DNA from 2 places in the Streptomyces sp. BHT-5-2 genome. Region 1 is predicted to be linked to the other one. Evidence: riboswitches for the same ligand, from Rfam matches in the RefSeq annotation. Region 1 holds a riboswitch; the other holds the start of a gene.
The links. Region 1 has a riboswitch for glycine ahead of gcvP (aminomethyl-transferring glycine dehydrogenase). Riboswitches for the same ligand answer to the same signal wherever they lie in the genome.

Region 1 (3,397 bases):
AGTTCGCCCTGGGAACCGGCGTTGGGCTGGAGGGACACCTTGTCGTAGCCGGTGATCGCGGCGAGCCGCTCCTCCAGCTCCCGGATGAGCGTGAGGTAGCCCTGGGCCTGCTCGGCCGGGGCGAAGGGGTGCAGCTGGCCGAACTCGGGCCAGGTGACCGGCTCCATCTCGGTGGTGGCGTTCAGCTTCATCGTGCAGGAACCGAGCGGGATCATGCCGCGGTCCAGCGCGTAGTCCTTGTCGGCGAGGGTGCGCAGGTAGCGCAGCATCGCGGTCTCGGAGCGGTGCTGGCGGAAGACCGGGTGGGCGAGGTAGTCGTCGGTGCGCAGCAGCGACTGCGGGAGGGTGTCGGCGACGACCGCGTCCAGCGCCTCGATGTCGCCCCGGACGCCGAAGGCTTCCCAGACGCCGGCCAGCTGGGCCCGGCCGGTGGTCTCGTCGCAGGCGATGCCGACGAGGTCGGCGTCGACCTGGCGGAGGTTGATGCCGGCCTCGCGGGCGGCGGCGACGACCTCGGCGGCCCGGCCGGGCACCCGGGCGGTGAGGGTGTCGAAGTAGGCGTCGTGGACGATCTCGACGCCGCCGGCCTTCAGTCCCTCGGCGAGGATCGCGGCGTAGCGGTGGGTGCGCCGGGCGATGGTGCGCAGCCCCTCGGGGCCGTGGTAGACGGCGTACATGCCGGCCATGACGGCGAGCAGCACCTGCGCGGTGCAGATGTTGCTGGTGGCCTTCTCGCGGCGGATGTGCTGTTCGCGGGTCTGCAGCGCCAGGCGGTACGCCTTGTTGCCGTCGGCGTCGACGGACACACCGACCAGGCGGCCGGGCAGGCTGCGGGCGTACTGCTCGCGGACGGCCATGTAGCCGGCGTGCGGGCCGCCGAAGCCCATCGGGACGCCGAAGCGCTGGCTGGTGCCGACCGCGATGTCCGCGCCGAGCTCGCCGGGCGAGGTGAGCAGGGTCAGCGCCAGCAGGTCGGCGGCGACGGTGACGATCGCGCCCAGCTCGTGGGCCCGCTCGATGACGGCCCGCGGGTCGCGCACGGCACCGGAGGCGCCCGGGTACTGGAGCAGCACACCGAAGACGCCGCGCTCGGCGATCTCGTCCGGGATGCCGCCGGCGAGGTCGGCGACCACGACCTCCACACCGGTCGGCTCGGCGCGGGTCTCCAGGACGGCGACGGTCTGCGGCAGACAGTCGGCGTCGACCAGGAAGACGCCCTGCTTGACCTTGCCGACCCGGCGGGAGAGCGCCATCGCCTCGGCGGCGGCGGTGCCCTCGTCCAGAAGGGACGCACCGGAGGTGGGCAGTCCGGTCAGGTCGGCGACGACGGTCTGGAAGTTCAGCAGCGCCTCCAGGCGCCCCTGCGAGATCTCCGGCTGGTAGGGCGTGTAGGCCGTGTACCAGGACGGGTTCTCCATGACGTTGCGCAGGATCACCGGCGGGGTGAAGGTGCCGTGGTAGCCGAGCCCGATCATGGACGACAGGACCTGGTTGCGGTCGGCGAGCGCGCGCAGCTCCGCCAGGACCTCGGCCTCGGTGCGGCCCTGCGGCAGGCCCAGCGCCTCGGCGCTCTTGATCACGTCGGGGACGGCGGTGGCGGTGAGCTCGTCCAGCGATCCGAAGCCGACCTGCGCGAGCATCTTGGCCTGGGCCTCGTCGTCGGGGCCGATGTGCCGGTCCTCGAACGGAATGCCGCGCTCCAGCTCGGACAGCGCGATGCGGTGGGTGGTCATCTGCGGGGGCCTCCTGGTCAGTGCGACCTACGAGGGGCACCAAGGCGCTGGTGCCCGGACGGCCTCCCCCTCTGTCATCTCAACCTGAGAGCTTCACCGGCCCGCGACCGCGGTCCGGCTTTCACCGTCGGTGAGGAGGGGTTCCGGCATTGGTGCCTGTCCGTGGCCCGCCCTGCTTTCCAGAGTGACCTCGTCCATGCGGTACGTGTGCCTGAGAGATTCCGGGGAGGATTTGCTCCTTCGGCGCCCTGGTCGCGAACGACAAAGGACTCTCCCGCATGGGGTCGACGGCCATTTGCCAGCCTACCAGCGCACCGCCGGAACGATCCTTCGAGTGGCCGAGGCATGAAATGTGCCGTTTCGTAGTTGTCACAAGGCAGTTGCGACCAGTTGGAGGGACCGTGCAAGCCGATATCGATCCCCGGAGCCTCATCGGCCGCAAAGCGTTCGACCGGAACGGCACGAAGATAGGGACCGTCGACGAGGTCTACCTCGACGACGCGACGGGCGAACCGGAGTGGGCGGCCGTCCGCACCGGCCTGTTCAGCAGGGATGCGTTCGTCCCCCTGGAGCCGAGCAAGATGGTCGGCGACAGCCTGCACATCCCCTACGACCGCAAGCTGATCAAGGATGCCCCGGATTTCGGCGTCGGCCGGCATCTCTCCCCCGAGCAGGAGCTCCAGCTCTACCACCACTACCGCCTGGATATCTCCGCACCGGCCGCGGACTCCGACCCGCCCCCCGCTGACACGGACTTCGGACGGATCGCCGGCGCGGAGGACTGATCCGGCCCGCCCAGCAGCGTCAGCGGCTCGCCCGGCCGCAGCGCCGGATCGTCGACGGCGAAGGTCCGCACCCGCCCCGGTGCGGACCACGGCGTCTCGAACCGTACGGTCACCCGCCCCACACCGCTGCCCTGCACCCATCCGGCGCCGAACTCCTCATGGACCACGTCCAGCCCCGGATACCAGCGCCGCGGCAGCTCGACGGCGGCCTCCGGCTCCGCCGCCGTCCCCTCTTCCGGCTCCGCCGCCCCACCCGCCTCCTCCGTCTCCCGCTCCGTGGCCATCTGCGCGAAGAGATCCTCCTGTGTGAAGTCGGCCAGCCCGGTCACCCCCACGCCCAGGAGCCGGACCCCGCCCGTGGTGTCCACCGTCTCCAGCAGCCGCACGGCGGCCTCCCTGACGACGGCCGGGTCGTCGGTGGGCCCGCGCAACGTCTCGGACCGGGTCAGCGTCGAGAAGTCGTAGTTGCGCACCTTGATCACCACCGTGCGCCCGGACCGCCCGGCCGCCCGCAGCCGCTGGACACAGCGGTCGGCCAGCCTCAGCATCTCGATCCGCACCCGGGTCCGGTCGGTGAGGTCGACCTCGAAGGTGTCCTCCACCGACACCGACTTCGCGTCCCGCTCGGCCACCACCGGCCGCTCGTCCTGCCCCAGCGCCATCGCATACAGCCCGGTGCCGTGTGCTTTGCCCAGCAGCCGCACCAGCTCCGCCTCGCCGGCCTCCGCGGTCTCCGCGACGGTGTGGATCCCGGCCCGGCGCAGCGCCTCGGCCGTCGCCGGCCCGACCCCGGGCAGCGTCCGCACCGGCATCGGCCCCAGCAGCTCCCGCTCGGTGCCGGGCTCGATCACCGCCAGACCGTCCGGTTTCGCCGCCTCG
Region 2 (3,397 bases), 1.9 Mb from region 1:
GTGCCGGCTCGGGGCGTCAGCCGGCGGCGAAGGCGGTGTACTCGTCGGCCGTGAGCAGGTCCTCCGGCTCACCGCTGATCTTCACCTTGAACAGCCAACCGCCCTCGAACGGGGCGGAGTTCACCAGCGAGGGGTCGTTGCCGACCTCCTCGTTCACCGCGACGACCTCGCCGTTCACGGGCGAGTAGAGGTCGCTGACCGACTTCGTCGACTCCAGCTCACCGCAGGACTCGCCCGCGGTGACGGTGGCCCCGACCTCGGGGAGCTGCACGAAGACGACGTCGCCGAGGGCGTTGGCCGCGTGCTCGGTGATGCCGACCGTCGAGACGCCGCCCTCGGCGTCCGACAGCCACTCGTGCTCCTTGCTGTAGCGCAGCTGCTGGGGGTTGTCCATGGCTCGATTCTCCTGTACGCGGGGGTGTGATCGTGAATGGGGGGCGTCTCCCGGACGGCGTCCGCGAGGGTTGTCTCGCCCTGTGAGACACGCGGCGCCGGACGCGACCGTGCGGGCCCGTGGCGGGCACCGCGGACGGCCCGGCGCCGGCCGCTACTTCTGCCGCTTGTAGAAGGGCAGCGCGACGACCTCGTACGGCTCGTGGGTGCCGCGGATGTCCACCCGGACGCCCTCGGTGCCCGGTGCGGCGTGCGCCGCGTCGACGTAGGCCATGGCGATCGGCCTGCCGAGGGTGGGGGAGGGCGCCCCCGAGGTGACCTCGCCGATCACCGTGCCGTCGGCGTCGACGACCGGGTAGCCGGCGCGCGGCACCCGCCGGCCCTCGGCGAGCAGGCCCACCAGCTTGCGCGGCGGGTCCTGCTCGGCGCGCCCGGCGGCCGCCTCCAGCGCCGCGCGGCCGACGAAGTCGCCCTCCTTCTCGAACTTCACGACCCGGCCCAGGCCCGCGTCGAACGGCGTGAGCGCGGTGGTCAGTTCGTGTCCGTACAGCGGCATCCCCGCCTCCAGGCGCAGGGTGTCGCGGCAGGACAGGCCGCACGGGACGAGGCCGACGTCCCGGCCCGCCTCGGTCAGCGCCTCCCACAGCGCGACCGCGTCGGCCGGTCGGACGAACAGCTCGAAGCCGTCCTCGCCGGTGTAGCCGGTCCGGGCGATCAGCGCCTCGACGCCGGCGACCGTGCCGGGCAGGCCGGCGTAGTACTTCAGCCCGTCCAGGTCGGCGTCGGTCGTCTTCTTGAGGATGCCGGGGGACTCCGGGCCCTGCACCGCGATCAGCGCGTAGGCGTCCCGGTCGTCGCGGACCGCGGCGTCGAAGCCGGCCTGCCGCCCGGCCAGCGCGTCCAGCACCACCTGGGCGTTGGAGGCGTTGGCGACGACCATGAACTCCTGGTCCGCGAGCCGGTAGACGATCAGGTCGTCGAGGATGCCGCCGTCCGCACGGCAGATCATGGTGTAGCGGGCCCGGCCGACCTTCAGGGCGCCGATGTTGCCGACCAGCGCGTGGTCGAGCAGGGCGCCGGCCTGCGGGCCGGTGACGGTGAGCTCGCCCATGTGGGAGAGGTCGAACAGGCCGGCGCGGGTGCGCACCGCGACATGCTCCTCGCGTTCGCTGCTGTAGCGCAGCGGCATGTCCCAGCCGGCGAAGTCGGTCATGGTCGCGCCGAGCGCGCGGTGTGTGGCGTCCAGCGCGGTGCGGCGGGGGGCTTGTGTCATCGTTCCGGGCTCCCAGGCATGGGTGACAAGACGGTCTCCCCATCTGTCATCGGAACCTGAGAGGTTCACCGGGAGCCCGCGGACGGGCCCGGTTTGCACCTTGGGTGGAGCCGTTCCCGGTCGGCCGGGCGGGGGCTCGCTTTTCAGATCTGCCTCGCCCGTGCGGTATAGGGGCCTGAGAGATTCAAGGGAGGACTTGCTCCTTCGGCGCCCCGCCGTGGCGGCCGGGGACTCTCCCGCGCGGGTTCAAGCGGCCGGTATGGAGTTGGCTGGCTGCGCACGAGTGACCAGTGGTGTGCCCGTGGCGGCCACATCATTACACGGGATCGCCGGATACAGGAGCCCCGGCCGCCGCTCGGCATCCGGCCGCCCGCCGCACCTAGGGTGCTTCTGACGGATCCGGTGGTGCGCCCGGCCGTCACTTGCTGCTTATTACCCTTTCTTGACACTCTGCGGGCAGGCGGGTTCCCGAACCCGGCCCGATCCGAGGGGGAGGGGCGATCACGTGCACAGTGAAGCGGCGTACGCGACGGGGGCGGGGGCGGCACCGCCGGGGCCCGTACCGGAGGCGGCCCGCCGGACGCGCCCAGCGGCCCGGCCCGCCCGGCCCCGCACCACCGACCTCCGGCTCCGCGCCGGCGCCCGCACCTCCCGCACCCCGCGCACCGCCCTCCGTTTCCCGCCCGGCGACCTCGTCGTGGTCTCCGGGCTGCCGGGCAGCGGCAAGAGCACCCTGATGCGGCGGGTGCTGCCGGAGTGCGACGGCCGCGGCGCCCCGGTGCACCGCCTCGACTCCCAGGACACCCGCGAGCGTTGGGAGCGCGGCCGGCTCCGCCGCCTCCCGTACGCGCTCTACCGCCCGCTGGTCCGGCTCGCGCACTACGGTGCGCTGCGCCGGGCGCTCCGCGCCGGCGGCAGCGTGGTGGTGCACGACTGCGGGACGCTGGCGTGGGTGCGCCGCTGGCTCTCCCGGGCGGCCCGGCGCGACGGCCGGGCGGTGCACCTGGTGCTTCTCGACGTGCCGCCGGAGGCGGCGCTGACCGGCCAACGGGCCCGCGGCCGCGGGGTGTCGAGGTACGCCTTCGTCCGGCACCGCCGGGCGGTGCGCCGGCTCCTCGCACAGGCCGAGCGCTCCCGGCTCCCCGCGGGCTTCGCCTCCGCGGTGCTGCTGGACCGGCCCGCCGCCGGGGCCCTGGAGCGGGTCTCCTTCGGGTGAGACCGCCGGCTTCGGCGCCCGGCGGTCCGCCGGTTAGGGTCTGTCCGGTGGATCGGGGTCGGATGGGTCGCGGCGTCTGGTCCACCGGACAGACCCTTAGGGTCTGATCCACGGGGCGGCCCGCGGGCCCGCCCGCCAGGTTCAGGGGCCGGGCAGCGCGGCCAGTAATGGGTGGGTGAGATGAACTATCCGGACGATTACCCGCAGCACGGCGGTGCGGTGCCGGGGCGGATGCCGGACGCGGGGATACCGCAGCCGGCCTGGCCGGCCAACGAGCTGGAGCAGGTGCTGGCCGCGTCGGTCGGGCACCCCGGGGCCGGCGGCCGGATCGTCGAGGTGCTGGGCCGCAGCCCGGTGTGGGTGCCGCTGCCCGAGGGCGGCGGCCCGGACAGCGCCGGCCCCGGGGCGGCCGGCCTGGACCTGCCCACCGTCGAGATCGGCGGCGCCGCCTACGTCCCCGTCTTCAGCTCCGAGCAGGAGTTCCTGAAGGTCGTCGGCACCCACCTGTCGTACAC

Region 2: it holds a riboswitch for glycine, as region 1 does, so the genes downstream of both, gcvT (glycine cleavage system aminomethyltransferase GcvT) here and gcvP (aminomethyl-transferring glycine dehydrogenase) in region 1, are expected to answer to the same signal.

Annotation. Positions count from the first base shown of each region.
Region 1 covers NZ_CP081496.1:4,916,393-4,919,789, forward strand. The annotation lists gene gcvP (aminomethyl-transferring glycine dehydrogenase) at 1-1,733, opposite strand, end outside; glycine riboswitch at 1,923-2,020, opposite strand; gene K2224_RS21870 (PRC-barrel domain-containing protein) at 2,135-2,518, shown strand; gene K2224_RS21875 (DNA polymerase IV) at 2,428-3,397, opposite strand, start outside.
Region 2 covers NZ_CP081496.1:2,980,366-2,983,762, forward strand. The annotation lists gene gcvH (glycine cleavage system protein GcvH) at 17-394, opposite strand; gene gcvT (glycine cleavage system aminomethyltransferase GcvT) at 548-1,666, opposite strand; glycine riboswitch at 1,820-1,915, opposite strand; gene K2224_RS13275 (AAA family ATPase) at 2,172-2,882, shown strand; gene K2224_RS13280 (enhanced serine sensitivity protein SseB) at 3,063-3,397, shown strand, end outside.